One region of the Paenibacillus sp. FSL M7-0896 genome, then DNA from elsewhere that is predicted to be linked to it. Evidence: a T-box and tRNA genes for the amino acid it is inferred to sense, from the RefSeq annotation. Region 1 holds a T-box; the other holds one or more tRNA genes.
What was found. The T-box of region 1 lies ahead of MKY12_RS15120 (alanine--tRNA ligase). A T-box ahead of a tRNA ligase gene usually reads a tRNA of that ligase, here a tRNA-Ala.
Positions count from the first base shown of each region.

Region 2: it has a tRNA-Ala gene. The T-box ahead of MKY12_RS15120 (alanine--tRNA ligase) is inferred to sense a tRNA for this amino acid. The anticodon was not compared.

Region 1 is NZ_CP150250.1:3,575,765-3,592,361, reverse strand. It holds gene MKY12_RS15145 (ABC transporter permease) at 1-591, opposite strand, end outside; gene MKY12_RS15140 (ABC transporter ATP-binding protein) at 588-1,358, opposite strand; gene MKY12_RS15135 (glycine betaine ABC transporter substrate-binding protein) at 1,372-2,277, opposite strand; gene MKY12_RS15130 (ABC transporter permease) at 2,288-2,944, opposite strand; gene MKY12_RS15125 (helix-turn-helix domain-containing protein) at 3,080-3,436, shown strand; gene MKY12_RS15120 (alanine--tRNA ligase) at 3,492-5,357, opposite strand; T-box leader at 5,427-5,670, opposite strand; gene MKY12_RS15115 (TetR/AcrR family transcriptional regulator) at 5,724-6,305, opposite strand; partial or broken gene tnpB (IS200/IS605 family element RNA-guided endonuclease TnpB) at 6,454-7,528, opposite strand; gene tnpA (IS200/IS605 family transposase) at 7,535-7,936, opposite strand; gene lpdA (dihydrolipoyl dehydrogenase) at 8,191-9,567, shown strand; gene MKY12_RS15095 (GNAT family protein) at 9,601-10,164, shown strand; gene MKY12_RS15090 (MBL fold metallo-hydrolase) at 10,185-10,862, opposite strand; gene MKY12_RS15085 (M23 family metallopeptidase) at 10,940-11,980, opposite strand; gene MKY12_RS15080 (response regulator transcription factor) at 12,190-12,915, shown strand; gene MKY12_RS15075 (HAMP domain-containing sensor histidine kinase) at 12,912-14,681, shown strand; gene MKY12_RS15070 (VOC family protein) at 14,752-15,168, shown strand; gene MKY12_RS15065 (SRPBCC family protein) at 15,581-16,006, opposite strand; gene MKY12_RS15060 (helix-turn-helix domain-containing protein) at 16,044-16,597, opposite strand, start outside.
Region 2 is NZ_CP150250.1:6,576,491-6,593,087, reverse strand. It holds gene ligA (NAD-dependent DNA ligase LigA) at 1-695, shown strand, start outside; gene MKY12_RS28585 (hypothetical protein) at 786-1,055, shown strand; gene MKY12_RS28580 (alkaline phosphatase) at 1,185-2,924, shown strand; gene MKY12_RS28575 (ABC transporter ATP-binding protein) at 2,937-3,662, shown strand; gene MKY12_RS28570 (ABC transporter permease) at 3,659-4,933, shown strand; gene MKY12_RS28565 (hypothetical protein) at 4,947-5,852, shown strand; gene MKY12_RS28560 (molybdopterin-dependent oxidoreductase) at 5,934-7,208, opposite strand; gene MKY12_RS28555 (MFS transporter) at 7,322-8,572, opposite strand; rRNA gene MKY12_RS28550 (16S ribosomal RNA) at 8,999-10,559, shown strand; tRNA gene MKY12_RS28545 (tRNA-Ala) at 10,687-10,762, shown strand; rRNA gene MKY12_RS28540 (23S ribosomal RNA) at 10,980-14,025, shown strand; rRNA gene rrf (5S ribosomal RNA) at 14,183-14,299, shown strand; gene MKY12_RS28530 (GNAT family N-acetyltransferase) at 14,734-15,906, shown strand; gene MKY12_RS28525 (CtsR family transcriptional regulator) at 16,269-16,597, shown strand, end outside.

The DNA.
Region 1 (16,597 bases):
CAGCATGAATATTGCGTTCGTCACAATGGCAAGTCCTGCTGACAATAAGCCCCCCCACAAAATCTTATCGATATTCATGGTCCGTAATCCATCATTTAATATCGTACCTAGCCCTCCTGCATTAATGAAGGCAGCGATGGTTGCCATGCCAATGGTTGTTACCGAAGCAAGTCGAAGGCCTGCAAACAGAGGCTTGATTGCTAAGGGTACCTGAACTTGAAGTAAGATCTGAAATCGGCTCATACCGACCCCTGTAGCAGCTTCAATAACAGATGGTTCAACATGATTCAAAGCTGCAGTGAACTGACGTAGAAGGATATATTGGTTATAAGCAATGAGCACGGTAATGGCTGTCGTTTTCCCCAATCCGGTCACAGGGATCATGATTGCAAACAAAGCCAAGCTCGGAATAGAATACAAAATTGAAAACATGTAAATGAGTGATCTAGATACCTTATCAGAGGCCAGAGCTAAGATGGTTAAAACGATGGCAATGAGCACAGAGAGCAGCATGGTCAGAATGAGGATCTCCACATGCTCCAATAATGCTTGTACCAACTTATCCGGATGTTTAATGGCATAGTTGATCATGTTAAGTTCCCCCAGAAGCGTTCTTGCTCCTTCGAAGATTGAATGAGTGAGTACACAAAATCATCTGCAGGATGAGTTATAATTTCTCTCGGGGTATCGAATTGACAAACCTTACCCTGATTCATAATCACAACTCTGGTTCCTAGCTTGAATGCTTCATTAATATCATGAGTCACGAACAAAAAGGTTTTTTTCATTCCCCCATGAATCTTTAAGAGTTCATCCTGGAGATTCAAGCGCGTAATAGCGTCCAAGGCCCCAAAGGGTTCATCCAGCAGCATAATATTGGGAGCGGTTGCCAATGCTCGCGCAAGACCGATTCTCTGTTGCTGCCCTCCGGACAATTGTGAAGGATAACGTCGTTTGAAGTTCTCTGAATCTAACCCAACCAAAGCTAACAATTCTTGTACCCGATCTTCGATTTTCTTTTTGTCCCATTTCAAAAGACGAGGAACGGTAGCTATATTTTGTTCAATATTGATGTGGGGGAACAAGCCTACTTGCTGAATAACATAGCCGATTTTCCTTCTAAGTATTACAGGATCAACTCCAGCGATATCCTCCCCAAATATTTTAATAATTCCGTGGGAAGGATCGTTAAGCCGATTCACCATCTTCAATAAAGTTGTTTTTCCTGATCCAGAGGAGCCGAGGATGGTAATAAACTCCCCTTCACTTATCGACAGGTTCACATGATCCACTGCATATTCATTGGAATCTGAATATGTTTTACTCACATCATGGAATTCGATTGCTGTTGGATTCATGTTAACGCCATCCTTATTTAATGGAAGCATAAAATTCTTTGGCCACATCTTCATATTCTTCTTTGTCTACGTCCACTTTCGCGTTTAGTGCGGTTATGGTGTCTGTATCCAATACCGAGCTAACCTTGTTGATCACTTCAGCGATGCCGGAATCCGTTGAAAGCACATTATCACGGATAACAGGCGCCAAGTTATAAGGGGGCCATACTTGTTTGTTATCTTCCAATAGAGTAAACTCGTCTTTGTTTACCAACTGACCTTCAGTGGTATATGCGGGCGCAACATCAGCCTCGTTGTTTCTAAGCACTTCATATTTCAAACTGTTATCATATACTTTGGATGATTTCCAATTGAGTTTGCCATACACTTTCTCCAGTGCTGGAATACCGTCAGCGCGCTGGTCCACCTCTCCTTGGGAAGCAAATCGAATCTCCCCGGCATGTTTTTGCAGGTCAGTAATGGTCTTGATCCCTAATCTTTGTGATACTTCCGTTCGAATAACGAGACCCGCTCCATCATTTGCTTTTGAATAATCGAGCCATGTGATATTGAATTGCTTTTTGTACTCTTCCTTGACTGTTGTATACACTTCATCCGGATCTGTCATCAAATCCATCTGTAATACGGCCAACAACCCAGTACCTGTGTACTCTGGATACATATCGATATCGTTATTAACAATCGATGAATGAATGATAGAACCCGCAATATTAGGAACACGCTCTACTTGGTATCCCGCGTTCTCCAAAGCCAAAGCATATAGCTCCCCGACAATTAAATTCTCAGTAAAGTCTTTTGAACCAATTCGAATTGTCGATCCATGATTATTCGTTTTATTACCACATGCGCTCAACATTATGGACAAAACAAGTGTGATTGAAATGGTTAAAACTAATTTTTTCTTTATGTTCTTTTTCATTTGCGTGAACCTACCTTTGCAAGAATTTATATCTAAACAATACACGTTCAGACACATCTAAAATGAAGCCTATCCCAATAGCCAGAATCGCTACTGAGATAGCACCAATTAAAAGTAAATCCGTTCGATTGAGTCCTAAACCGGTAAAAATGATCTCTCCTAATCCACCAGCTCCAATTTTGGCAGCCAAGGTAGCGCTGGCGATAATTTCAATCGCAGCGGTTTTAATCCCTGTCAAAATCAATGGTCCAGCCACTGGAAATTGGATTTTCCATCTGATTTGTCGTTCAGACATCCCTACACCTTGTGCAGATTCAAGTAAAGACATGGACACACTTTGTAATCCGGATACTGTATTCATTAAGATTGGAGGGATTCCTAAAATAATGAGAGCGACAAGGGCTGGCCTAATTCCAGTACCCATGATAGGAAGCAACAGAAGTAAGATTGCTAGGCTGGGAATGATTCGTAATGTTTGAAATAACGAGATGATCCATTTTTCGGAACGACTGTATTTAGTTGATAAGGTACCTAAGATCATTCCTATAAGTGTAGAAATCATCAATGCCAATAAACTGATCTCTAAATGCTCTTTCCAAGAATTCAAGAACGTTGACATATGATTCGAAAAATAGTCACTCAGTTGCATCCATAAACTTTCTCTCAAACTCCCTCCCCCTTTCATCATTTTCATTTGATTTTTCATCGACAGAATTATAATATAAGCAATGTATTGGTTTTGAAAGTAGGCACCTTTTTGTTATATAGGAACCTATTAGTAACTATTGGAGGCGATAATGTAGTGATTTCAAAAAAAGAGTTGCCGTTGTGTCCCGTCGCAACGACAGTTGGATTGATAGGTAACAAGTGGAAGCTATTGGTTATGAGGGATCTTTTGAAGGGAACTCAACGATTCGGAGAACTTCGTAAAAGTATCCCGGAGATCAGTCAAAAGGTTCTCACTGAAAATTTACGCTCAATGGAAGAGGATGGAATTGTCATTCGTACTGTTTTTGCAGAAGTCCCTCCGAGAGTCGAATACAGCTTAAGTGACTTAGGAAATTCACTGAAGCCAATTATATTCTCTATGGAAACATGGGGACTCGGGTACCAGAAACTCAATGATGAACTTCCGAACGATATTCATCAGAGTGAATGATGTCAGATTGATACTCTCTGCAATATTTCTATTAGCAGTAAAAAAGCAATTCGGATTAAATCCGAATTGCTTTATCTTTAATTACTCCTTTAATCCTTCTGACTCCAGCAGCAGAAGATTGTTCTTTTACAATACGGAACGTTCCTAAGTTTGTGGTATCTTCTACATGAGGCCCTCCACATACTTCACGGCTCCATACTTTCCCTTCGTGATCTTGGATGGTATACACCTTAACGATATCCGGATATTTATCCCAAAAGTTTCCTTCCACATTACTTTCTTTCGCTTCAAGTTTAGGCAGCTCTGAAATAGAGGTAACTGCTTTGGATGAAATTGCATCATTCACATACTTCTCCACCTTAGCTATTTGCTCGGGGGTAAGTTTTTCATCATGGTTGAAGTCAAACCGTAATCGCTCGGAAGTAATATTACTTCCTTGTTGGTGAACATGATCACCTAGAACTTCCCTTAACCCCGCAAGTAGCAAATGAGATACCGTGTGCAGCGCGGTTGTTTCTGCGGAATGTTCAGCTAAGCCACCTTTAAATTTACCTGCAGAAGCAGTTCTGCTCATTTCAGCGTGTTTTTTTGCTGCCTCTGTATAAGACGTCTTATCCTCCATGGTATATCCACTTTCAGTTAGATACTCTTGTGTCAGCTCCAAGGGAAAGCCATAGGTTTCGTAAAAATAAAAGGCATCTGCCCCCGTAACTTTACCCTTATTCTTCAGATGTTTCTGTATTTCAAATTCTCCTTGCTGTAATGTTCTATAGAAAAGACTTTCTTCCTTATTTGCGATTTCAATTACTTTCTTTTTATTGCGGATCAAATCTTCATAAGCTGTTGCTTCATCGATATAAACTTCAGACAACTGACCCACAAAGCTTCCTTGTATCCCTATTTTTTTACCCGCACGGATGGCCCTTCTTAATAGCCTTCTTGTTATATACCCTGCATCACTATTTGCCGGCTCTGCACCGTCATTAATGAGAAACGTAGCCGCTCTCACATGATCCAGTATGATTCTAAAGGACTTTAGATCGTCAGCATAGGATTTACCGCTTAGCTCCATCAACTTGTTCTTGGGATTAAGGAAGAAAGCCGTATTATAAATATCCTTGTCCCCGTTAAGGGCTGTAGCCACCCTTTCTAATCCGCCTCCATAATCCAGATTGGGATTTTGCATTTTTACGAATCCGGTCTCTCCTTTTGTGTAACACATAAATACGTTGTTCCCAATTTCCAGGAATCTGTCGCTTTCAGAAGCAGGATGATCCAGTGGATCACCGCTTGGGTCAAGATCATAAAACATTTCACTATCGGGTCCACCCGGTTCACCAACCGGCATATGGAGAGGACTTCCGGCCCGGCTCCACCAGTTTTCTTTTTCATCGTATAAGAATATTTTCCCGCCTCTAGATGCCCCGTATTGCCAGGGATCATCTTCAATGATGGGTTCTATCCCGACGGATTTGAATTTTGCTGACCAGAGCTGAGTGGCTTCCGTATCTTTCGGTATATTCAATTCGTCACTTCCTGCGAAAGCACTGATATACAGCCTGCCCGGATCCATTCCTAATTCGATGATCTGCCAATGCCAAATGGCATCGATTTGCTTTTGCTTATAGTTAAGTTCATTTGCTTTGAACTCCCAACGGCCTATCATTTCAAAAAATGTCAGATGCGACGTATCTCCTACTTCCTCAATATCCACTGTCCTTAAGCACTTCTGAATATTAGCAATCTCATTGCCGATCGGATGCTTTTCCCCCAATAAATAGGGAACCATCGGCTGCATGCCGCTTCCTGTAAACAACGTTGAGGGATCATTTTCCGGTAACAAGCTAGAAGAAGGCACTTGGCTAGCCCCTATTCTTTTCATAAAATCAACATAGGATTGTCTCAACTCATCTGGTGTCATTGTAAACCCTCCATCAAATATTAGTTATGCTTAAAACAAAAAAGCCCTAAGCTGACATGTTTCTTGTCAACTTAGGGCGAACGATTATGTCCGTGTTACCACCTAACTTCAGATTGCTCTGCGCTCTATCAGTACGGGATTGCTCCGATACTGTTTCCTGAATAACGGTGGAACTCCGTTGAAGCCTACTAAGATTCCTCTGTTCGGTCCACAGCTCCGAGACTGCTTCACTATTAGATCAATGAAGATTCGCACCAACCATCTTCTCTCTGTGAGATCCTTAATAGTTACTATTTCTCATCATAGCCTTTTCGTTTTAAGTTAAAGCTATGCTAGCACAATCAGCTTGCTTCGTCAAATAAAAAGTTACCTGGAGCCGGCGCTTACCATTTGTTTGATCTGCACACGACCTGCCTGTAATAAAGCATCACTGAACTTCTCATCACTAACTGCCCTTGCCAGTGCCACAGTACCCACCATACTGCTCACCAACGCATAACCATTAGAGGGATCGATCCCAGCCATATTTGTAATAAACGCGATGAAACGTTGCAGCTCTTGTGTGTACGCTTGCCTAATATTTTCCGGTAGCTGGGCAACCTCTCCTGATAAAGCAGGTAAGATACAACCGGCTTCCATCTGATCCCGATGCAGAGGGCTTAAGTAAAAATCAATGACGGCCTCAATCGACGTCTGATCTTCATTTTTATTTTGGTCTGCAATTCTCTGAAGTGTGTCGATGGTGTCACTAATTGCGAAGTGACAGGTCTCCATCACAAGCTGATCTTTATTTGCAAAATGGGAGTAAAATCCTCCGTGCGTCAGTCCAGCACCTTTCATAATATGTGGAAGACTAATATTCCGCACGCCGTGGGTGCGAAATGCTTTGGCTGCGCTGGTAATAATATGGCTTCGAACTTTGAGCTTGTGTCCTTTCGGATAAGGCATCCTGCTCTCTCCCTTTTGTATAAGTCTGTATTTATGAATGTTTGTGAACTACCATCCACCTAAGAGGTGGCGGCTTCTTGGTCAATGAAGCTACTGCTCCAAGTTTACCCAAGCTCAAAGGCTAGTCCCTAGCCCAATCATTGCAATATCACATGGCTAGTTTCAGTAGGTTTTGAGCAGCGTTTACATCGCGATCATGATGCACGTTACATTCTGGACAAGTCCACTCTCGCAAGGCGAGATTCTTCACCTCTGCGTTCTTATAACCGCAACAGGAGCAAAGCTGACTACTTGCATAGTGCTTAGGGGCAATAATAAGTTCTCTGCCATACCATTGAGCCTTATATTCAAGCATCGAACGGAACATACTCCAAGCTACCTCGCTAATCGCTTTTGCAAGTTTGTGATTCTGCATCATATTCTTTACACGTAAGTCTTCCATCACGATGACTTGGTTTTCGTTTATCATTTTGGTAGACGTTTTATGCAAGAAGTCTTTACGCTGATTTGCTATTTTTTCATGTAGCTTGGCAACTTTCAGCCTAGCCTTATGACGGTTATGGCTTCCCTTCTTCTTCCGCGATACATCCTTTTGCAGCTTCGCTAATCGCTTTTCAGACGTACGCAAGTATTTAGGATTGGATATGATTTCGCCATTTGAAGTCATAGCAAAGTCTTTCAGCCCAAGATCAACGCCAATCTTCGTATTGCATTTTGGGCAACTGGACGATATCCGTTTCAACCAATACGGAAGCATAATACTTTCCCGTTGGTGTTTTTGAAATCGTGCATGATTTGATCAGCCCCACGAATGGGCGGTGCAGCTTGATTTTAATGCCCGTTTTTAGCTTTGGAATCTTGAGATATCCATCCTCTATAGCCACTGTTCCATTTTGGTTATTCGTTGTGAAGCTATGATTATTCGTCTTCTTGCTCTTGAATTTAGGAAATCCCGTTTTCTTATCCCGAAAAAAATTCTTATAAGCCTTGTCTAAATTCAGTTGTGTATTCGCTAAGGCAAGGCTATCGACTTCTTTCAGCCAGTCAAATTCCTTTTTGTATTGTGCGGGTGTATTCCTCAGCATCGTTTCCGTTTGCTTGTAATGTTCAATTTTATCTGCAAGCATTCTATTGTAGATGAAGCGAACGCATCCGAACACTTTAGCGAAGTAGTGTTGTTGCCCATGGCTTGGATAGATACGGTATTTGTAGGCTTTCAGCAATGGCGATCACCCTTTCACCCCTTGGTTTTCGATGTATTTTTGAATGACGTCTATTGGCGCTCCACCCGTTGTAAGCAAGCAATAGGAGCGTGACCAAAAGGCCTCTTTCCAAAGTGATTTTCGGAGGGTAGGAAACTCCTTCTTGATCAGCCTAGATGATGCACTCTTATAAGCGTTGAGAAATTTAGAAATGTCGGTATTAGGATGAGTTTTCATTAGGATATGAACGTGATCCCTGTCATGATTCCATTCCTGCAAAGTCACATTGTAAGTAGGCTGAATGGATGCAAATATCTCTTTCAGACGTTCGGATATTGGATCTGTAATTACTTTCCTACGATACTTGATGACTAGAATAAGGTGGAAGTGAAGGGAGAACACTGAATGGTTATTCGAGTCTAATTTCATTAATTTCACTGACCTTTCCAAGATACGACTGAATACATTTATTATAGCATCTTAGGCGGTTATAATCCATGTAGATTAGACCGTTTCCATTCATCCCCCACTTAAAGAAGATGGGAGAATTCTGTCAACTGAGGGTTAAAATATTATAATTATCATATTATTTGATGTCAATTTATTATGAAGTGTTGACTCTTTTAAAATATGATGACTATAATATATTACGATCATCATATTTTAATTTGGAGGTACTCATCATGAACTCATTAGAAGCTGTAGATACCCTGGTCATTGGATCGGGGCCTGGCGGTTATGTAGCCGCATTACGTTCATCACAATTGGGTATGAAAACATTCATTGTGGAGCGCCACCAGATCGGAGGGGTATGTACGCATGTAGGCTGTATTACTTCCAAAGCGCTGATTGCTGAAGCGGAGCGTATTCATTTGCGCAGACACTGGTATACTGTTGACGAAGCTTCTTCTTTTCAGGAGGCTCAGTTGTTTAAGCAAGCTGTGGTGGATAAGCAGTCTGGAGGAGTTCGGTTTTTACTTAAAACAGCAGGTGTGACAGTTATCGAAGGAGAAGCCAGCTTGATTGATGCGAATACCGTTGAAATTCATCACGCTGAACAGAATGAGCGCCGAATAGGCTTCAAACATCTCATTCTGGCAACCGGTTCCCGTCCGATTGAAATCAGCGCTCTTCCTTTCGGCGGACGGATTCTTTCATCCACTGAGGCGCTATCGCTGGCCGGTATTCCTAAGAGCCTTGTTGTAGTTGGCGGCGGTTATATTGGTGTGGAACTGGGTCAGATGTTTGCGAGATTTGGAACCAAAGTTACGATGCTTGAGGGCGGTGAACAGATTTTACCCGGATTTGAAGCAGAGATTGTCGCACCTGTCGTTCGTCAACTGAAGAAGGACGGGATAACCATCTTAACGGAAGCTAAGGTTACAGGAACAGACCAATATACGAGTCACATCAATCTACATTATATGCGTCAGGATCAACACCATGTTGTTCAAGCTGAATATGCGTTAATTACGGTGGGCAGGAAACCGAACACAGATGGAACCTTGGGTCTTGAAAATATAGGTCTGTCCCCTACTCCACAAGGCTTGATCGAGATTGACAAGCAGTGCAGAACATCTATCCCGCATATCTATGCCATTGGAGATATTGTTCAAAGCCCTGCCTTGGCTCATAAAGCTTCATATGAAGCAAAAATTGCAGCAGAAGCGATCGCGGGTAAACCCTCTGTCATCGACTACAAAGCTCTTCCGCTGGTTGTGTTCTCTCACCCGGAGATTGCGAGCGTTGGTCTTAGCGAAACGGCGTGTAAACAACAATCGATTCCTGTTGTCGTTGGAAAATCTATTTTTTCTATTAATGGCCGTGCGCTGGCTCTGAAAGAAACCGAAGGCTTTGTCAAAATCGTTGCTCATGCTGTGTCTGGTCTTGTATTAGGTGCACAGATTGTAGGCGCTGAAGCATCTACTCTTATATCTGAGCTATCCCTTGCGATTGAGATGGGAGCAACGGTAGAAGATATGGCCATGACCATTCATCCGCATCCAACGTTAGGCGAAATCATCATGGAGGCCGCAGAACAAGCCCATCGCAGATTGTAACAAACGAAAATTATTGATGCAGGAGGTTTACTTATGGAGAAATCAAACGAAGTATATTGCGTTTCCGACCGGCTTGTTATTCGAAAGTTTGATTTGCAGGATGTACATTCTTTTTATCAATACCGGACGAATCCAGAGGTTTCCCGTTTTCAATCCTGGGATCATTATACGCTTCAAGAAGCTGAAGCATTTATCAGCAGACAAATAGTACATTCCCCGGATCAGCCCGGGACTTGGTTCCAATATGCAATTGCTCTAACGGAGTCAGATCAATTAATCGGTGATTGTGCCATCCACACACTCGCAGATGAACCCCGAATGGTTGAGATAGGATTCACTCTAGCACCTGAGCATCAAGGAAAAGGATACATGAATGAGGCGCTTCGTGTCCTGATTGACTATGTGTTTGGCTTACTAAATAAACATAAGCTGATCGCTTTTACCGATGTAAGGAACACAAAATCGATTCAAGTGCTAGAGCGTTTAGGCATGAGACGTGAAGGACACCTGCTCGAAAATTACATGTCCAAAGGCATTTGGGTAGATGAATTTCAATATGCAATGCTGCGATCGGAGTGGCTTAACAAACAAAACTGATTTCAAAAGAAACTTTCAGGTCAAATAGAAGTTGTTGTATTTACTATTTTCTGGAGACTTTCCTTGATACGATGCGTAACTTCGTTACCATGATAAGTGATCACTTTTTTAATATCCAGCTCTAGCAGTTTGGCAATCGACTTCAACGCAGCAGGATGATCCAACGTGTAATAGTTGTCAAAGGACAGGAGCTTACCAGCTTTTGAATTTAATGCATCGCCGGCAATTAACGTTTGAGTTGGGATATGATATAGCGATATATGATCTGGTGTGTGTCCAGGTGTAAAGACGACTTGAATACCGCCGGCCAGGGGCAGAATATCTCTATCCTTTAGTGCTGTATGAACGTGCACGGACGGTGCAAAAGTTGTACCTCTAATAAGCGGAAGCGCACCCGTCAAATAGGGTACAGTCTCCTCATGTGCGAGCACCGTCACCTCGTTCCCCCTTGCCTGAATAAGCTCCGGCAGACTGCCAATGTGATCGCTGTCTTGATGTGTAATGATGATATGCGTTAGCTGATCAAGTCCAAAGCCTTCCGTTTCAAGTAACTTACGGATCTTATCCAATTGCCCGGGAATGCCAGTATCAACAAGTACAAGATTCCGTTCATCCCACAACAAAGTTGGGTATACAATAAATGATCCCATTTGCAGCTCTATCGCTTTAATTCCGGTATTCGGCTGAGACAGGGACATTCCTTCATCATCCTTTCCTATAAGTAGGTATATTATATTACTTATAGGAAGCCGCAAGTCAACACTTTTTACACTCTCTATTCGGGCAGTCCCTGAAAAGAATTCCCTCGTGTCAGCTTCTGACTCTGATCGGCCCAGCGGATCTGAACCGAACGGGAAGTGAAGATGTCAGGCCCGTCCGATACCTGAAAATGCAAGTGTGCTTCACTGGAGTTCCCTGAATTACCAAGATGTCCGATGAGATCCCCCTGCTGTACGTTATCCCCTTTATTGACGGCTACACTGCCTTTCTTGAGATGTGCTGTGATGCTGTGCTCCCCGTTTCCATGATCAATGACCACAACATTCCCTGCCGGTTCTTCAGCGTTCATCACGCCCGGCGTGTTATCCGGAATGTCATTTTTGACTTCAACCACCTTGCCATCTGCGGCTGCATAGATCGGTTCACCAAAAGCATAATAATTCTCATTGTCCTTTCCCTCACCTTGATAGCTTGAAGCATCCTGTGTGCGGATAATGTCGAGTGCGTAACGCTGGGTTTCATGAGCATAATGATAGTTGGATAACACATCGTTCCCGCCCCAGAACACAAACCATTCGCCCTTCAATGGAAACTGGAATGCAGTTTTGCTCATCGCCTTATCCGTTGCTTCATGCGTTTCAAGCGGCTGAATCAGCAGCCCCGCAATCTGGTGATTTTCGGCAAAAGAGGCTTGAATCCCCTTGGTCCCCGTCTGATCCTTCCATGAGCTTTCAACCAGATTGTTCATTTTAAATTCCGTAACTTTCTCCCATGAAGCAACGCCTTCCATAAAGCTATCGGCAGTCGTCTTGAATTCGTCCAGCGATATGATTTCCTGTAGCTCCGGACTCATCTGTTTGTAGATGTCCTCCTTCGATCCCTTCATTAAGGTATCCATGAAATTGTCTGGTGTAATCATTGCGTCCTCCTCGGCTCCATTCGTAATTTCATCTGATGGGGCGGCACTGGTTGTCTGTTCTACCGGTAATTTCTCTTGTGGTTCAGATGCTTCCGAAGTGCCGCACGCAGACAACATCACACACGTACCAAGCACTACGGCAAGCAGCTTCCAGCTTTTCGAATATCCTCTGGTCATTTCCCTGCACTCCTTTGTTTGAACGATATCTTTACAGTCCAGTGTACGACATCAAGCTTATCTGCCGTCTAACTTACTCTTACGACTATCATAACTTTGCGGCGGGCTACCTCTCCAAAATTAAGCATCCGTTAAGGTTACCGGCAAGCAGCACAGTGTTTCAGAATGGTATGATACTTATATAAAAAGCTTGGAGGCTCTATTTCGCCATGGATGAAGTTTCAATTTTGCTTGTTGATGATGAACAGGCGATTCTGCATATGCTCCGAACGGTATTGCTCAAGGAGCAATTCCTGGATATTGATACGGTCACTACCGGTGAAGACGCAATTGCTGCATGTGAAAAGAAAACCTATCACTGCATCGTGCTGGACGTGATGCTACCAGGCCGAAGCGGGCTGGAAATCTGCCCTTTTCTGCGTCAAATTACAGATGCCCCTATTCTCTTTCTGACTGCGAAAACCACCGATTATGACAAGCTGACCGGCTTTGCGGTTGGCGGAGACGATTATGTCGTTAAACCCTTTAACCCGCTGGAAGTAGTCGCACGGATCAAATCGCTGCTGAGACGATATTTGCCCAGACAGACGGAAGCGGAAAAACTGCCGCGGGAAGGGATCTATGACTATGGGCGCTTCCAGGTTATGGAGCCAGCCGGTGAACTCAGAGTCGAAGGTCAACCCGTGAACTGCCCTGCGCTGGTATACCAGCTGCTGCTATTCTTTTGCAAACATCCCAATCGTATCTTCACCAAGTCTGAATTGTATGAGCGGGTCTGGGGGTCGGAGGCCATTTCGGATGACAACACCGTCATGGTACATATTCACCGGATTCGTGAGCGTATTGAGGCTGATCCCTCCAACCCTGAATTATTGGTGAACGTTCGAGGGCTAGGGTATAAGCTCATTCAGTCCGACATGGGGCATGGGCGATGAGTGTAAGACGCAGATTGATGACGCGGTTCATTGGCCTGCTTGCGGGTACGGTGGTCCTAATCTTGATCATCGGCGGAAGCATTGCTTACTGGGTCATTCAGCAGCTACATGAGGCCAGTCTTGTTGAAGATTTTGCCACTGTCGGGCTCGACCAGCTAATCAGTACAGCAGAGATTTTGCCGGACGGCAGTGTTAAGTATGATCCCGATCTGCTGAAGCGAATCGAGGAGAACAACGGCTGGCTGCAGATTCTCGATGAGCAGGGCCGTGTGCTGGATGCTTTTCATACCCCTCCTGATGTGCCGAATCACTATAAACCTGGAGAACTCATATCTTATTGGCAAGGACAAAAGCTCTTTCCCTACCGGCTATATCTGCTTATCCGCGAAAGAGAAGGCATTAATTTCACCCTGTTGTATGGAGAGAACAACCAGTCTGTAACCATGCTGGAGCAAGCATATAACGGGGGCCGTTATGCCAATAACAAGCTGGAATTGGCATCCGGGCAGCAGGATATCATCCGCTCGGCGGATGCCTATCTTCAGATTTTGGATGAACAGGGACAGGAGATGGCTTCTTTCAACAAGCCCGCAGCAGGCATTCCGGACAGCTACAGCATCCAGGATCTGATTCTGCGTACACGATACCCCATCCGGTATGGAATGACCACAGTGACCAGCTATGATGAGCAGAACCATTCCACCTGGATGCTTAGTGTTCCTCTTGCGGGCAATCCGGCGGGTAGCAACGTGAACCCCTTCGGGTTTATTTTTGGACCTGCCCTGATTGCGCTTCTGGTATCTATTATCGGCTTGCTGATCCTGCTTGCTGTCTGGTATGCCAACCTGTTCGGTTATCCGATGCTCCATATGCTGCAATGGCTGCAGCGGCTTGAAAGGGGACAATATGAGGAGCCGGCCGGCCCCCGCGGCAGGCCGCTTAGCCAGAAGAAGAACGGGAGATGGCGGCGAAACTATCGGGTATATACGGAAGTGTTACATTCCATCCAGACGTTATCCGCTACCCTGAAGCAGGATAAAGAACTCCGCAAACAGACCGACTCTCTGCGGGAGGAATGGATTGCTGGAATTACCCATGATCTGAAGACACCGCTATCCTCGCTCCAGGGTTATGCACACATGCTGGAGGCAGAGAAATACCAGTGGACTACGGAAGAGGTACGCGAATTCGCGGGCATTATGGTGGACAAGTCCATGTACATGGACAGGCTGGTAAGCGACCTGGCCATGACATATCGTCTGCGCAGCGGCGGATACCAGCCTCCTGTTGAGCTAACGGATATCAATGCTCTGCTGCAGGATTTGGTACAGCGTGCTGAGCGGAACCCGGCTTTTGGAGTGGGCCGCATTACGTTCCAGCCTGCCCCGGTTGGGGTACAGGGTTATGTACACGTCCCCTCCTTTGAACGGATCGTTGATAATCTGACCGCCAACGCCTTGCTGCATAATCCGCCGGAGGCGAAGCTGATTGTAAGTGTGCAGCCAGGTATACAGGCAGGCGATTTCATCGTTCAATTTGCCGATAATGGACGCGGTATGGATCAGGAGACGGTGTGGAAGCTGTTCGAACGATACTATCGCGGCACAGATACAGGTGCGCCCGATGTCGGCTCAGGCCTGGGTATGGCGGTAACCAGAGGGCTGATTGAGGCCATGCAAGGGCGAATTGAGGTTCGATCGAATCCCGAAGAGGGGACAGAAATACGTTTGATATGGGATGCCCGTTCGAGGGCTGGAAGAAAATAATCCAGAGGTTCCAATGTGGTATAATCATAAGAAAATATTTGAAAATATATGACGAAGAGGTGTTCTGCTAATGGCATTAACGTCCGCATTCACGAGCCTCAACCTGCCTGTTAAAAACGTAGCCCAATCGAAAGTGTTCTTCACTGGACTTGGCTTTGAGCTCAACCCGCAATATCCGGATAACGAGACTTCGGTAGCCCTCTTGATCGGCGACAACCTGCAGGTCATGCTGATCGATCAAGCCTTCTTTCTTACACTCACGGAGAAGGAAGCCGTCGATACGGGCAAGTATGCGCAGATGACGATTGCTTTGGAATTCGAGAGCCGGGACAAGGTTGATGAAATCGTGAACACCGCACTCTCCTTAGGCGGGAAATTGCACGCTGAGCCTGAAGATCATGGATTCATGTATCATTGGGGCTTCGTGGATTTGGACGGCCATCTGTGGGCGATTAACTATATGAACATGGATGCGGCACAGGGTTGAGGCTAACGACGAATACACTCGTACTAAGGCTGCAAAAGAAAGACGCCGGGCAACTTCCCCGGCGTCTTCTTTGATAGTTTAGTGTTTTAAACCGAATACAATTGTCGGTACAGCGGAATATGGACCGAATGTATGTGAAAAACAACATACATTGTGCTCGCAAGCAGGCATATGGACCGAATGTATGTGAAAAACAACATACATTGTGCTCGCAAGCAGGCATATGGACCGAATGTATGTGAAAAACAGCATACATTGTGCTCGCAAGCAGGCATATGGACCGAATGTATGTGAAAAACAACATACATTGGGCTCGTAAGTAGGCATGCGGCTTGAATGTAAGTGAAAAACAGCATACATTCAGGCCGCGCGAAGGTAATCTTGTTCATCCCTTAGGGTGATTTTGTTCTAATCAGTTTTTTTCAGTATAGGATTTGAAATTGTCCATGATCGCTTGCCAGCCTGCTTGCTGGAGCTCGACGGGGTTGGCGTTTTCCGCATCGAATGTTTGAATGATCTTCGTCTCATCCCCTTGACGGGCGAACGTAATATCCACTCTTCTTCCGTCTTCAATGGTGTAGCTGATTACCTCATGCTGATTCACGACATCGTATACGCCGCCAAAATCAAAGCCCATGCTGCCATCCTTCGCTTCCATGCGTGTCAGAAAGGTCCCGCCGGCCCGCAGATTGTTCTCGGCTCTTGGCGCATGCCAGTCCTCGGACGCCTGATTCCACTTGATGATGTGACCCGGCTCGGTCCAGTAGCGCCATACCTTCTCGATAGGGGCTTGAACCACGGCTTGTACAGTTACTTTCGTCGGTTGATTCGCTTCCATTTCAATAGACACCTCTCTCATGAACTTCGTCGCTTGGTTACTTACCATTGTCTCCCAACTGTTTGTGCAATATCCCCTGGAGTATTACTTCAATGGCCCAGAAGAACCTCTCCTTGGAGGCGGTATCCCCCGAGAATAAATCAGTCTTCAGACTGTTCATGAGCGGAAAACGTACCGGATCTGCTTCATTATAATAACTTTGGGCAGTTTCCATCAGTCCGTTTGCTCTCTTAGCCTTCTCCAAGGCAACGGAAGACACGTACAGGAGCAACAGGTCCGTTCCCCAAGCAGCGGCCGTAGAGGTGATCCCGCCCTTCTGGAGGACGGTAAGTAAATACTCATTCAGACGAAAAGCATGATTCCCAATGGGAATCGTCTGTAGGGATAGCTCCGCTAATCCGGGATGCTCGATAAGCAGCTCCGCATAAGCCTGCAGCGCTTGAAATAACTGCTCCTTCCAATTATCGTCCGTCAGCTCCGGCAGATTCAACTCTCCGAGACCAAGGTCAAGCACATATGAGCTCAATTCCTGCAGATTTTTGACGTAAACATACAGGGAGGAAGGTCCAGTGTCCAGTTGCTTGGCTACCT
Region 2 (16,597 bases), 3.0 Mb from region 1:
ATTTTGCCTCCAGAGATGCCATGGATATCGAGACGTTCAGTGAGAAGACAGCGGCTCAGCTGCATGAGGAGCTTAGTGTACGGGAGCCTGCGGATCTGTATGAGCTAACCTTCGACCAGTTGGTGAAGCTGGAGCGGTTCGGAGAGAAGAAGGCGGCGAATCTGCTGAAGGCACTCGAAGACAGCAAAGGCAGAGATCTGGCATCCTTCCTCTATGCACTCGGCATTCCTAATACGGGCAAAGCTACGACAAGAATGCTGGCCGACCATTACCGCAGTCTGGAAGCCGTCATGTCTGCTACAGCGGAGGAACTGGCCGGGTTGCCGGATATCGGGGGGATTGTGGCGGAGAGCATCGTGAATTATTTTGCAGACCCGTTCGTAGTGGTTAGCATCGACCGTATGCGGGCGCTGGGGGTAGAGGCCAAGGCTCCTGAAGCTCCGCGTGTAGTTAATACCAATACCTATTTCAGCGGCAAAACAGTCGTCCTCACCGGTTCCCTGCAAAAAATGACCCGCGAGGAAGCGGCCGAACGTCTGGAGGCTCTGGGGGCGAAGGTATCCGGCAGCGTCTCCAAGAAGACGGATCTGGTTATCGCCGGGGAGAAGGCGGGCAGCAAGCTGGCCAAAGCCCAGCAGCTCGGCATTCAAGTCATTGAGGATGAAGACGAGCTGATCCGGCTGCTAGAAATGTAAGAGAATATATAGGTCCTGTGTTTCCTTTGCTTATGGGCGGAGGGGCGCAGGGCTTTTTTTGATGTATAGGAAATCGAAAAACCGATCACATTGCGGCAAGCGAGGGTGAACGGGTCGGATGTAATCGAAAAACCGATCACATTGCGCCAAGCGAGGGTGAACGGGCGGAATGTAATCGAAAAACCGACCACATTGCGCCAAGCGAGGGCGAAGGGGCAGGATGTAATCGAAAAACCGACCACATTGCGCCAGGCGAGGGCGAACGGGCCGGATGTAATCGAAAAACCGACCACATTGCGCCAAGTGAGGGCGAACGGGCCGGATGTACAGGGGAAGTCACCAGCATTTGTTACCCGGTAGGGTGATTTTGTTATGCAGACGGCTACCCTTCCGCTTTCATGTGAACATTTGATAATTTAATACAACTCCATACTTATTTTGACAGTTAGTTAATCTTTCCAAGGTAAGCTTGGGATTAGAACCGTCACAATGAGGAAGGGGTATATGATGAACAAGTTAATGAGGGGCATGATTTTTGGAGGATTGGCGGCAGCCGTAGTCTCAGGAGCAACCCTTGCAGGTGCGGCCAAGAGCCCGGCTAATTCCGGGGGCGCTGCCAAGGCGCAGTCTAAGAATCTTATCGTTCTGATCGGCGACGGCATGGGCCCGGCCCAAGTGTCTGCGGCAAGATATTTTCAGCAATATACCAAGGGAGTCAAGCACCTGAACCTCGATCCATATTACGTGGGACAAGCTACTACATATGCAGACCGGGGAGAGGACAGCGGTAAAATCGTATCCGGGATCGTCACAGACTCTGCCTCTGCCGGTACTGCATTTGCTACAGGCCATAAAACCTATAACGCGGGCATCAGCGTCTCTAATGAGGATGTCTCAAGACCCTTTGCTTCTATAATCGAAGCTGCGGAGAGCGCGGGCAAGGCCACTGGCCTTGTGACCACTGCCCGTATCACCCATGCCACACCAGCCGTATACGCATCCCATGTCCGTAACCGTGACAATGAATCGGCGATTGCCTCACAGTATCTGGAGAGTGGAGTAGATGTGCTCATGGGCGGCGGGAAGCAGTTCTTCCTGACCAAAGATGAGAAGGGCAAACGTACGGATAAGAACCTGCTGCCTGACTTCAAAGCCAAAGGCTATACGGTCGTTGAGAATACCACAGCCTTAAATACACTCACTTCCAAGAATACCAAGGTGTTAGGCTTGTTCGGCAACTCCCATGTGGCTTATACGCCAGACCGCACTCCGGAAATTCCAAGCCTCTCGGCGATGACCTCCAAAGCACTGAATATTCTGTCCGCCGATAAAGACGGCTTCGTCATGATGATTGAAGGCGGGCGTATCGACCATGCCGGTCATGCCAACGATCTGCCGACTATGGTGCAGGAAGCGCTCGACTTCGACGCAGCCTTCAAGACAGCGGTTGATTTTGCGAAGAAAAACGGCAATACCTCCGTGGTGGTTACTGCTGACCATGAGACAGGCGGTCTCTCACTCTCGCGTGACAATATCTATGAGATCAACATCGATCTGTGGAATAAGCAGAAGCACTCCTCCGAGAGTCTGGCAGCCGATCTTGAAGCCGCGCAGACACCGGAAGAGATCCGCAAGATCGTAACGGCAAACACCTGGATTACAGATCTGACGGATGAAGAAGTTACCCAGATTATGAACGGCGACGGTTCTTCGTACAAACGGGAAGGCGCTTATAATGCAGTGATTTCCAAGCGCCTGCTGGTCGGCTGGTCGGGTCACGGCCACTCTGCGGTGGATGTTGGGGTGTGGGCGTATGGCCCGATTGCTGACAAGGTGAAGGGGCAGATTGATAATACGCAGATCGCAACTATGGGAGCGGGAATACTGGGACTGGATCTGAACAAGCGTTCCGCAGAGCTGCAGTCGAAATATGTTTATCCGAAATTCAAAATCAGCCGCGACAATGAAGTGCTCTATCCGGCTCAGGCTCTGGTGAAGGCGCTTGGAGGAACCTATACAGGGAGCACTTCTGCTGCCAAGCTTACTATTGGAAAGAATACCATCGAGGTCGATCTGACCGGGAAAACAGCGAAGCTGAACAGCAAAGCGGCCGCATACACGGTGGATGTGGATAACAACGTACTCTACCTTCCGCTTAGTGCGTTCAACCAGTTGAAGGGCACGACCTTAACCTGGGATGCGCTGTCCGAACGCATTGTGCTCAGATAGGAGTGGCTCCTATTGCTCCAGATTCAGAATTTGACCAAACAATTCAAAGTGGACGGCAGAGCTGTGCCGATCCTCAATATCCCCCGGTGGAATGTTGAAAAAGGAGATCGTGTAGCCATTACCGGACCCAGCGGGTCCGGTAAAAGCACGCTTTTGCACCTGATCAGCGGCATCATGCGTGCAGACAGCGGCAGAATTACCGTAGACGGACAGCCGCTTCACGAACTGACCGAGGCGAAGCGCGATGCCTTCCGTGCTTCTGCTATCGGCTATGTGCTGCAGGACTTCCATCTGATTCCCTCGCTGACCGCACGGCAGAATGTCGAGATTGCCATGACGGCCCGGCTTACGCAAAAGGAGCGACGGCGCATAGTGGACGGCTGGTTGGAGCAGGTGGGCCTGGGGGGCCGCGGAAGGCATCTGCCTTCCCAGCTCTCACGCGGGCAGCAGCAGCGCGTTGCCATTGTAAGAGCCATGGTCAATCACCCGCCGCTTCTGCTGGCAGATGAACCGACAGGCAGCTTGGACTGGGAGACTGCCGATGAGATATCCTCGCTGCTCCTGGAGCTTAGCGCGGCGCATGGACACACTTTAATCGTGGTAACCCATGACCTCAATATGGCTGAACGGTTTCCACGCCGCTTGAACATTCAGGATATCAATGAAGTGCGGCGGGAGGCATTATCCCGGCAGCGCTCTTCGCTCAGTGGGGTGGACAAGGAGGGGATTTCGCTATGAGTCTGTTCCGGCTCACTCTCCGCAATGTGCTGCACCGGCGGTTCCTGTCTCTGCTTACCGTGTGTGCTGTGGCGATTACAGTTGCCTTTATTGTGTTACTTGTCCTGTCCCGGCAGAGTGTAGAGCAGGGAGCCAAGAAAGGCTATGGCCCCTTTGATCTTGTCATAGGCGCAGCGGGCAGTGAGACACAGCTGGTACTCAATACCTTTTATCATATCGGCGCACCAACCGGGAATATCCCGCTCGCTGTACTGGATGAGGCCCGGCGTGACCCGTCTGTGGAAGCTGCCTTTGCGATGACTACGGGCGACAACTATAAGGGCTATCCGATTGTCGGGATAGATTCCGGGTATTTCTTCACCCGTTACGGTGGCAGCAGACTGCAGGAAGGCAAGATGTATGCCGATACTGGTGATACGATTGTAGGCTCATACGTGGCCCGGTCCCTGGGACTGAAGGTAGGTGATACCTTTGCGGGGGCGCATGGACTTGTGCAGGGAGAAGACCACGAATCCGCAGCGGCTGAGCATGAAGGGGATCATGAGGCCGAAGAAGCAGGAGGACATGCGGCAGCAGAAGATGAGGGAACGGGAGAGCGAGCCGGGCATGCCCATGAGGATTTTCGATACAGGGTAGCGGGTATTCTTCCAGAACTCCATACTCCAGATGACCGGGCGGTCTTTACGACAGTAGACTATGCCTGGGCTGTACACGGGCTGTCCCCTGAGGAACGGGAGATTACGGCGGTGCTGGTTAAGCCGGCCAGTCTGCTGGGGGCCCATGATTTGAAGCAGGCGTTCGATGGCAGCAATGGTGTCCAGGCGGCGTATACCAGCAAGGCCGTGTCCGAGGTGGTGAATGCAGTGGATCAGGGCTCCCGGCTGCTGGGGATGCTGACCGCCATTTGTGTACTTCTTGCAGGTATTGCGATTCTATTATCTCTCGTTGCAGCAGCCTCGGAGCGGACCAAGGATGTCGGAATACTGCGTCTTCTCGGAAAATCACGGGCCTACGTATGGCTCTCCCTAACCACAGAAGGCCTGCTGGTAACAGCAACCGGACTCATCGCGGGGCTTGTGATCGGTCATCTCTGTGCTTTTCTGCTCAAGGACATGCTGTTCTCGCAGGCGGGCATTCAAATCGAGCCCTACCACTGGACAACGGAGCATTGGCTTATTGTGCTTGGGGCGCTGGCTATAGGTTTGCTGTCCTCGCTTGGACCTGCCTTCAGGATGTACCGGATGCATCCGCTCGCCTTGTTCAAATCATAGGAGGTACGTTCAATTGATACGACTACAAGGAAGACTGATTCTGCTGTCGGGAGCTGTGACAGGTATGCTGCTGCTTCAGGCATGTGGCCAGAATACTGCTGCTAATGGGAACGGGGAGTCCTTTGCGGCGGTGGTGGAAGCTCCGCAGAGCACTGAGGAAGTCACGGCGGAGGCTGAGTCGTCCGCATCCCCTTCCCCGCAGGCCCCTGCTCCAGTTGCCGAGGGCGGAGTTGCTGCATCCGCTGCTCCATCCAAAGGTACGGATACCAGGACCAAGGTGACGGTTACGTTCAAGCCGTCTCCATCGCTTACTGCTGCACCTGTTGGAACGGCTACCCGGAAGCCCTCCGGGAAGAATGTAACCATTACGCCGAGTCCGGCCGCCTCTTCTTCTGTACAAAGCCCCCGCCCAGCGGCAGCGTCTAAGGGTACCGGGGGGAGCAGCGCTGAAGCAGAACCCGTCAAGGCTGGATCTGCTCCGGCATTGAGCGTGTCCCCTTCACCGTCACCGTCTGCGGCAGCAGAGGCAGCGTCTACCGTGAGTGCCACCTCCACAGGGAATAAGGCCATAGACTGGAACGGTTTTTTTGACGGAGACGATCAGACCCGGCCCTCAGAGCACTTCTGGGATCTCAGCGGACAGCAGGTTACCATTAAGGGATTCATGGGTGAGGTCCTTTCTTTTGAGAAAAACTGGTTCCTGCTTATTCCCGAACCGGGTGCAGAGTGTCCGTTCGATAATGGGGATGAGACCTACTGGAACAAGATTATGATCGTGTTTGTTCCTGAAGGCAGTAAGCTCCGCTACACCTCAGGTCCGCTGGAAATTTCGGGGCGCCTGGATGTGGGAATCAAGATTGACGAGTCCGGCTACAAAACCATGTTCCGCCTGTACGATGCTTCCTTCAAAAGCCTGTGATCCATGAAGCAAGAACCAAAAAACCTCCAAATCCCGGATTGGGAAAGGAGGTTTTTTCTGAAATAGAGGACAGAAGCTACATTACACCCGCTTCGCACCCGGCAGCCAGGCATCTTTATCGTATCCCCGCTGTTCCCAGTACCCGACATAATCTTCATTGATTAACTCAATGCGGTTCAGCCATTTGACTGATTTATAGGCATACATCTGCGGAGTAACGAGGCGAACCGGCCCGCCGAGCTGATTGGGGATAGGTTTGCCATCGTGCATCACAGCCACCATGATATCGTCCATCCTCGCCTGATCTAGAGTGAGTGAGTCCGTATAGACACCGTCTCCCGAGTAGAACTTGACCATGACGGCCCCAGGCTGCACACCGGCCATATCGAGCAGCTTCGAGAGGGGGAGGCCCTCCCATGTATTTTTGTACACAGACCAGCCTGTTACGCAGTGAAAATCACTGACCTGCACCTCGCGCTGCAGCTTGACGAACTCTTCCCAGTTCCAGCTCAGCTTCTTATCCACCAGGCCATCAATGGTAAAAGACCAGTTGGAGTTGTCGAACGCGGGAATGGCCGTGACCGTATATACGCGAAAGCTGCCCTCGGCTCCCCCGCCGATAGGAGGTGCAGATTCCGCCAGCGGAATAGGATCGGGAACCAATGCATTGGCATTGCTTGCCGCATAGTCGGCTGTGCCGGGAAACTGCAGGGATTTACCGATCCAGCGGACAAAAGTTGGGCCGAGCGTGACAGCAAGCCCTGCGCCTACCGCAACCTTAATGAACCCGCGGCGTGAATACATAGGCTGGGCTTCAGAAGGAGCCGCAGGCCGCGCCCGTCCTGCGGGAGAAGAGGCCTCTTCAACAGGGACAGCTTCTGCCACAATCGTGCGCTTCTTGGGCTCCTTCAGCCACTTCACCCGTGTAATGGAGTGATAGATGATGACTGGCAGGCCGACCCAGGTCAGCAGATCATGAATGAATAACGCAGTATTCGCTGCTCTCGGCCCGGCAAGCCTGAACTGCCAGAGCACAACCCCTGAAATCAGCCAGCCGATCAAAAGCGTCAGCACGAAGAGGACGTTGGCTTTTTGCGCAGGTTTACCCTTGAGCCGCTTCCAGTGCTTCGCCGCCAGGAGCAGATAGTAGACCACAGGGATCAACAGTGCCAGACCGAACACGATATGGCCCCATTTCAGCCACACTCTGCCCTCACCCAGCAGCTCTCTCCAGAAGCCGCCAACCAGCATCAGACCGCTAAGGGCAAGAATTAAGACCAGCCAGGCATTCCACAAGTGAATCGAGACGAGCTTCTTGCCGTATCCTTTGCGAAGGGTTGTAAGTAAGTTTTTCAAGCGCTTAGCCTCCTCTGGTGCCTCCACCTTAGAGTGATTAATTCAAGTTTTAATTAATTGTACCGCAAAAAGTGTCCCTTGAATAATTCTCTGCCGTTATCCAGATTAGAGGATTATTCCGCTGCCCATTCCTCCAGCTTCTTGTCGCCGGGCAGCAGCAGGGCCAGCAGACCGAGCAGCGGCAGGAAGCCGCAGGCCACGAACACCGTGGCTATTCCGATCGTGTCGATCAGATGCCCAATTACGACAGAGCCAATTCCGCCAAGCCCGAAGGCAAGGCCGGTAATCAGACCCGAGACCGTACCGATATTGCCTGGATACAGCATCTGAGCGTAAATCACAGTGACGGAGAAGCTGGATAATAGAATGAACCCGGAGATGATCAGCAGCACGGCCGCCCAGAACTGGTTCACAAAAGGCAGGGCCAGCGCAAAAGGCACCGTCCCGATCATCGACACCAGAATAAGATTGCGGCGGCCGAAGCGGTCTGCCAGCGGGCCCCCGAAGAAGGTGCCGACAGCGCCGGCAGCGAGATAGATGAAGATATAGATCTGAGCCTTATCCAGCGTCATCCCGTATTTGTCCATTAGATAGAAGGCATAATACCCGCCGATGGAGGCGCCGTACCAGGATCGCACGAATACGATGAAGACCAGAATAACCGTTGTAATCAGAATACGTTTGCTGCGGGCAGGGTCGATAGAGCGTGACGCTGACTTTTTGCGGAAGGTGTATCCGGCATCCAGCATCTCTCGGTACCAGCGGGCCACATAGGCCTGGATGGCGACTCCGGCAGCGGCGATAACGGTGAAGCCGAGAGCACCCATCTGACCGAAGGGAATGAATACCCACTTCATTAATAGAGGACCCAAGGCCTGGCCGGCGTTGCCGCCCACCTGAAATATGGATTGCGACAGCCCCTTGCGCTGACCGGCAGCCATATGAGCCACACGCATCCCTTCCGGATGGAACGCAGCTGATCCGAAGCCCACAAGCATTACGGATACAATCACTAATACATAATTACCTGCAAAAGCGAGCAGGAACACCCCGGCAAAGGTACAGCACATCCCCAGCGGGAGCAGGATCGGACGCGGCTTCCGGTCAGCGGCGAAGCCGATAATAGGCTGAATCACCGAAGAGGTGAGATTCAGCGCGAACGCTATCCAGCCGATCTGGGCATAGGAGAGTACCAGGTTATCCTTTAGTACAGGGAACATCGCCGGAATCAGTGCCTGAATGGAATCATTGAATAAATGAACAAAGCTGACAGCAAGCAAAATACGGTAGATGGTAGCCTGCTGCAGATTGCGTGATTCCCCCAGAGGGCCGGGTGGAGCTTGAGGCAGGGTCTTGTTGGACATTTGAACTCCTTTCAGGAACAGTTAATAAATAAGTTATCTTATGGATACGAAGATAAATTCTATTGTAGCGACAAATGAAGTATTATGGGAATCAATTTGTGCAAGGCTGCGGCGAACTATTCATTATTAACTCAAAAAAAGCAGTGCTTAATCCTATTATAAAAAAAGACTTGCAAACGCTTGGAGCGCGTGATATATTATCTCTTGTGCTTATGAGACATCGACGCTGAATTGAGCGGCGGAAGAAAAATAAGTTGACAACAAACGTAATAAAATGATATGATCTAATTCCTGTGCAAGAGACATAACGTTGAAATGCCGGGAGCAAGTTCTTTGAAAACTGAACAAATGGAACGCTTTAATTTTTACAAGATTCATTCAATGAATCGTCAGTTTCAAAATGAGCAATCGCTCTTTCTAAATACCAATTTGGAGAGTTTGATCCTGGCTCAGGACGAACGCTGGCGGCATGCCTAATACATGCAAGTCGAGCGGAGTTTGAAAGGAAGCTTGCTTCCTTTCAAACTTAGCGGCGGACGGGTGAGTAACACGTAGGCAACCTGCCCTCAAGCCTGGGATAACTACCGGAAACGGTAGCTAATACCGGATAATTTCTTTTTTCTCCTGAGGAGAGAATGAAAGGCGGAGCAATCTGCTGCTTGGGGATGGGCCTGCGGCGCATTAGCTAGTTGGTGGGGTAACGGCCCACCAAGGCGACGATGCGTAGCCGACCTGAGAGGGTGAACGGCCACACTGGGACTGAGACACGGCCCAGACTCCTACGGGAGGCAGCAGTAGGGAATCTTCCGCAATGGGCGCAAGCCTGACGGAGCAATGCCGCGTGAGTGATGAAGGTTTTCGGATCGTAAAGCTCTGTTGCCAGGGAAGAACGTCCGGTAGAGTAACTGCTACCGGAGTGACGGTACCTGAGAAGAAAGCCCCGGCTAACTACGTGCCAGCAGCCGCGGTAATACGTAGGGGGCAAGCGTTGTCCGGAATTATTGGGCGTAAAGCGCGCGCAGGCGGTTATTTAAGTCTGGTGTTTAAACCTTGGGCTCAACCTGAGGTCGCACTGGAAACTGGGTGACTTGAGTACAGAAGAGGAAAGTGGAATTCCACGTGTAGCGGTGAAATGCGTAGATATGTGGAGGAACACCAGTGGCGAAGGCGACTTTCTGGGCTGTAACTGACGCTGAGGCGCGAAAGCGTGGGGAGCAAACAGGATTAGATACCCTGGTAGTCCACGCCGTAAACGATGAGTGCTAGGTGTTAGGGGTTTCGATACCCTTGGTGCCGAAGTTAACACAGTAAGCACTCCGCCTGGGGAGTACGGTCGCAAGACTGAAACTCAAAGGAATTGACGGGGACCCGCACAAGCAGTGGAGTATGTGGTTTAATTCGAAGCAACGCGAAGAACCTTACCAGGTCTTGACATCCAACTAACGAAGCAGAGATGCATCAGGTGCCCTTCGGGGAAAGTTGAGACAGGTGGTGCATGGTTGTCGTCAGCTCGTGTCGTGAGATGTTGGGTTAAGTCCCGCAACGAGCGCAACCCTTGACTTTAGTTGCCAGCAGGTGAAGCTGGGCACTCTAGAGTGACTGCCGGTGACAAACCGGAGGAAGGTGGGGATGACGTCAAATCATCATGCCCCTTATGACCTGGGCTACACACGTACTACAATGGCCGGTACAACGGGAAGCGAAGCCGCGAGGTGGAGCCAATCCCAGCAAAGCCGGTCTCAGTTCGGATTGCAGGCTGCAACTCGCCTGCATGAAGTCGGAATTGCTAGTAATCGCGGATCAGCATGCCGCGGTGAATACGTTCCCGGGTCTTGTACACACCGCCCGTCACACCACGAGAGTTTACAACACCCGAAGTCGGTGGGGTAACCCGCAAGGGAGCCAGCCGCCGAAGGTGGGGTAGATGATTGGGGTGAAGTCGTAACAAGGTAGCCGTATCGGAAGGTGCGGCTGGATCACCTCCTTTCTATGGAGAATCGTCTTCTGCAATGAAGACATTCAAATAAAAGTCTTCAGGAAGCTTGCTTCCTGAAGCAGGCTTTACTTGGTAAAGCCTTGAGTGTTTCCATTTGTTCGGTTTTGATGGAATTTGCGGGGCCATAGCTCAGCTGGGAGAGCGCCTGCCTTGCAAGCAGGAGGTCAGCGGTTCGATCCCGCTTGGCTCCACCAACAAACTTCATCTATTTGTTATGTCTGAAATACTCGATACATCGTCTGTTATTCCGAACATCACAGTCGTGATTGTTTCATAATAACAGCAACTTGATCCTTGAAAACTGGATACCGAAACGAATTTGCGTTTTAGAACATTCCTTTAAGCTGAACTTGTGTAAACAAGTTTCATATTAATGGCGATACTAGCGATTTTCCTTAGGGAAAACGCATTGGTTAAGCTACTAAGAGCACACGGAGGATGCCTAGGCGCCAGGAGCCGACGAAGGACGTGGCGAACAACGAAACTGCCTCGGGGAGCTGTAAGCAAGCTTTGATCCGGGGGTGTCCGAATGGGGAAACCCAGCTGTGGTAATTCGCAGTTACTCGTATCTGAATACATAGGATACGCAGAGGCAGACCAGGGGAACTGAAACATCTAAGTACCCTGAGGAAGAGAAAACAATAGTGATTCCGTCAGTAGCGGCGAGCGAACGCGGAACAGCCTAAACCAAGGGGCTTGCCTCTTGGGGTTGTGGGACGTCTCACATGGAGTTACAAAGGAATATGGTAGGTGAAGAGGTCTGGAAAGGCCCGCGATAGAGGTAAAAGCCCTGTAGCCTAAACTGTGTTCTCTCCGAGACGGATCCCGAGTAGTGCGGGGCACGTGAAACCCCGTATGAATCCAGCAGGACCATCTGCTAAGGCTAAATACTACCTGGCGACCGATAGTGAAACAGTACCGTGAGGGAAAGGTGAAAAGCACCCCGGAAGGGGAGTGAAATAGAACCTGAAACCGTGTGCTTACAAAAAGTCAGAGCCCTCTTTATGGGTGATGGCGTGCCTTTTGTAGAATGAACCGGCGAGTTACGTTTAACATGCAAGGTTAAGGTGAGAAGCCGGAGCCGCAGCGAAAGCGAGTCTGAATAGGGCGAATGAGTATGTGGACGTAGACCCGAAACCGTGTGATCTACCCCTGTCCAGGGTGAAGGTGCGGTAACACGCACTGGAGGCCCGAACCCACGCATGTTGAAAAATGCGGGGATGAGGTGGGGGTAGCGGAGAAATTCCAATCGAACTCGGAGATAGCTGGTTCTCCCCGAAATAGCTTTAGGGCTAGCCTCGGTGAATGGAGTGGTGGAGGTAGAGCACTGATTGGGTGCGGGGCCCGCAAGGGTTACCAAGCTCAGTCAAACTCCGAATGCCATTTACTTCTTGCCGGGAGTCAGACAGTGAGTGCTAAGATCCATTGTCAAAAGGGAAACAGCCCAGACCATCAGCTAAGGTCCCCAAGTGTGTGTTAAGTGGGAAAGGATGTGGAGTTGCACAGACAACCAGGATGTTGGCTTAGAAGCAGCCACCATTGAAAGAGTGCGTAATAGCTCACTGGTCGAGTGACTCTGCGCCGAAAATGTAACGGGGCTAAACACACCACCGAAGCTATGGCTAGGATCGACTTCACTGCGCCTTTGAGGCGTGTTTATCCAGATTGACATTGATGCCGTGAACCATCCGAAGGGATGAATGGCTAAATGCTTTCAGGGGATAAACATGAACTTCGAAGCTGGAGTGAAGTCGATCCTGGGGTAGGGGAGCGTTGTATGTGGATTGAAGGTGTACCGTAAGGAGCGCTGGACAGCATACAAGTGAGAATGCCGGTATGAGTAACGAAAAGATCAGTGAGAATCTGATCCGCCGAAAGCCCAAGGTTTCCTGAGGAAGGCTCGTCCGCTCAGGGTAAGTCGGGACCTAAGGCGAGGCCGACAGGCGTAGTCGAAGGACAACAGTTTGAAATTACTGTACCACCGTAATCCGCTATGAGCGATGGGGTGACGCAGGAGGGTAGTGACGCGGACTGATGGATGTCCGTCTAAGCAGTGAGGCTGGTGTGCAGGCAAATCCGCACATCGTTAAGGCTGGGCTGTGATGGGGAGCGAAAATTATAGTAGCGAAGGTCATGATCTCACACTGCCAAGAAAAGCCTCTAGCCAGGAGAAGGTGCCCGTACCGCAAACCGACACAGGTAGGCGAGAAGAGAATTCTAAGGCGCGCGGAAGAACTCTCGTTAAGGAACTCGGCAAAATGACCCCGTAACTTCGGGAGAAGGGGTGCCTCGGTAGGGTGAATAGCCCGAGGGGGCCGCAGTGAAAAGGCCCAAGCGACTGTTTAGCAAAAACACAGGTCTGTGCGAAGCCGCAAGGCGAAGTATACGGGCTGACGCCTGCCCGGTGCTGGAAGGTTAAGGGGAGCGGTTAGGAGCAATCCGAAGCTGTGAACCGAAGCCCCAGTAAACGGCGGCCGTAACTATAACGGTCCTAAGGTAGCGAAATTCCTTGTCAGGTAAATTCTGACCCGCACGAATGGCGTAACGACTTGGGCGCTGTCTCAACGAGAGATCCGGTGAAATTTTAATACCTGTGAAGATGCAGGTTACCCGCGACAAGACGGAAAGACCCCATGGAGCTTTACTGCAGCTTGATATTGAATTTGGGTACGATCTGTACAGGATAGGTGGGAGCCGTGGAGGCAGGAGCGCAAGCTTCTGCGGAGGCGCCGTTGGGATACCACCCTGATCGTATCTAGGTTCTAACCTAGTGCCCTCATCGGGTACGGGGACCGTGTCAGGCGGGCAGTTTGACTGGGGCGGTCGCCTCCTAAAGAGTAACGGAGGCGTTCAAAGGTTCCCTCAGAATGGTTGGAAATCATTCGCAGAGTGCAAAGGCATAAGGGAGCTTGACTGCGAGACCTACAAGTCGAGCAGGGACGAAAGTCGGACTTAGTGATCCGGTGGTACCGCATGGAAGGGCCATCGCTCAACGGATAAAAGCTACCCTGGGGATAACAGGCTTATCTCCCCCAAGAGTCCACATCGACGGGGAGGTTTGGCACCTCGATGTCGGCTCATCGCATCCTGGGGCTGAAGTAGGTCCCAAGGGTTGGGCTGTTCGCCCATTAAAGCGGTACGCGAGCTGGGTTCAGAACGTCGTGAGACAGTTCGGTCCCTATCTGTCGTGGGCGCAGGAAATTTGAGAGGAGCTGTCCTTAGTACGAGAGGACCGGGATGGACGTACCGCTGGTGCATCAGTTGTTCCGCCAGGAGCATGGCTGAGTAGCTACGTACGGACGGGATAAGCGCTGAAAGCATCTAAGCGTGAAGCCCCCTCAAGATGAGATTTCCCAATTAGTAAGACCCCTTGAAGACGACGAGGTAGATAGGTTGGAGGTGGAAGTGCAGCAATGCATGGAGCTGACCAATACTAATCGGTCGAGGGCTTATCCAAATTTCTAACACGCAGATTCGTTTCGGATTCAGTTTTCAGGCGATCAAGCCTGGCAGGATGTTAAACCGATGGTTTGATATTTTCTGTAGCGATTATTTTGGAAGGTTGATTATTTTCCTGAAGAAATTCAGGGAGTAAGCCGACCGGAAAAAATCCGTTTGGTGGCGATAGCGGAGGGGTTCCACACGTACCCATCCCGAACACGACCGTTAAGCCCTCCAGCGCCGATGGTACTTGGACCGAAGGGTCCTGGGAGAGTAGGACGTTGCCAAGCACATGAGCCATTGTTGAGCAATCGACAGTGGTTTTTTTGCGTGCGGGCAGGGCTGTGGAAAAGCTGTGGATAGATTTCAGTAAGTACAGAAAAGTTGCGCACATGTGGATACCTTTACAGGAACAGAATGATCCCCGGATCATGGTTGAATCACGCACAATATTGTGGATGAGTCAAGCGAAAACATAAGTAATACACCGATTTTGTGGATAAAAAGTGAATATTGTGGATAGATAAAATGTAATCGGGGATAACTCTTTTGAGCCGGAAAGAAACTCTTTCCGGTTTTTTGCTTTGCTGTGCAAAAGCTGTGGATAACTATTCTTTTTGCAACTGATGGTCTGCCTTTATTAGCATCCGGCGGCTTGGCTTGTTATACTCTCTATTAAGCAAATATCTGGAGCTAATTTATGGAATGTAACGGAGGGAACAGCATGGAAATCAGGCAATTACGTGCCGAAGAATTTGAGGACAGCCTAAGCTTGTCCGAATATGCTTTTAAGTATAAGGTTTCTGCAGAAGACAGAGTACGCGCCAAGGAGAGCTTCAAACCGGAACAAACCTGGGCGATTTTTGAAGGGGACAGTATCGGTGCGAAGCTGACGCTTCTTCCGTTAGAGGTATATATACAAGGCAAGCCCATTTCTATGGGGGGCATCGCCGGTGTAGCCACTTGGCCGGAGAACCGCCGGCAGGGTTATGTAGCCCATCTGCTGACCCATGCGCTCGAGACGATGAATCAAGCCGGTCAGACATTGTCCTTTTTGCATCCGTTCCTGATTCCCTTTTACCGTAAATTCGGCTGGGAGATCTACTGTGAATATAAGAAGTATACTCTTCCGGTAGGGAAGTTCCCGCACAAGACGGAGATTAAGGGCAGCGTGAAGCGCGATATCCCGGATCTTGCAGTATTTCAGCAGCTGTACGACCAATTCGCTATAAGGTATAACGGGACTCTCCAGCGCACTGAGACCTGGTGGAAGGAAAGTGTGCTTGATGACGATACGCATTCCTGTGTGTTTTATTCAGAGCAGGGTGAACCGGAGGGCTATGTGCTGTATAAAATAGTGCAGCAGGAGCTGGTCATAGATGAGTTTATCTATGGGAACGAACTTGCCCGCCAGGGCTTGTGGACCTTCCTGGCCAATCATGACTCCATGATTACGGCTGCACAGCTGAAGCTGGTGCCTGCTGACGATATTCTTCCCTTCCTCCTTCCCGATCCGCGGATTGCGCAGGAGAATTATCCATACTTCATGGCGCGTATCGTCAATGCTAAGGCTTTTGTGGAGAACATGACCTTCAATGTGCCGGAGGGTGACCGGGAGTGGGTGCTTTATATTGAAGATAAGCATGCGTCATGGAACAACGGGTTATGGCGGTGGACTGTGTCGGAGCAAGGGGGAGCGGCGTTCACCCGGATTCAGGGCGAGCGGTCAGAGGCTGACCTGGAATGCAGTATCGGCACGCTTACTGTGCTGCTGATGGGATACAAGCGTCCGCTTCAGGCGGCAAAGTACGGACAATTATCCGGGACTGCCGAGGCGACCGCTTGGCTTGAAGCGCTGATTCCGCAGGCTGAGACGGCATTATTCGATTTTTTCTGACAGAGAACGGCTCTTCCTCTTCCCTTGGGAGGGAGGAGCTGTCCTATACATAACGCCTCCATTCAGTGAACGAAGCAGGCAACCGGAATACAATACAGCCAAAACGTAAAAAATAAGAGTAACCCCTTGGCATTCAGCGAGAATATGTTATAATATGAAAAAGTCAAAGAAAGTCAAAGTCAACGCAGGCCGGATATTATCGTTCTCAGGAATGTAACATTTAGAGAAAAAGCGCAGGGCAGAGGCTATTGCAGCCGATTCTTATTACATTGCCCGGGTTAAGTTCTTAAGAGCATGTCTTCTGACGGCAGGCGTTGGCGCAGCACAGATTTAACCAATGCTTATACACTGGAGGATGAGTGATGCGTAATATCTCCGATATTATTGAACAATATCTGAAGAATATTTTGCATGAAAGTCCCGAAGGTACGGTGGAAATTCAGCGCAATGATCTGGCGGACCAGTTCTCCTGTGTCCCGTCACAGATCAATTATGTCATCAGCACACGGTTCACATTGGAAAAGGGATATGTGGTGGAGAGTAAACGCGGCGGCGGCGGATATATCCGGATTCAGCGCTATGAGCTGCCTCAGAATGTCGCCTTATACGCACATCTGAACTCCACGATAGGGAATGATATTGATCAGAATTCTGCCGAAGGGCTGATTTATCAGCTGGAGGAGGCCCGCTT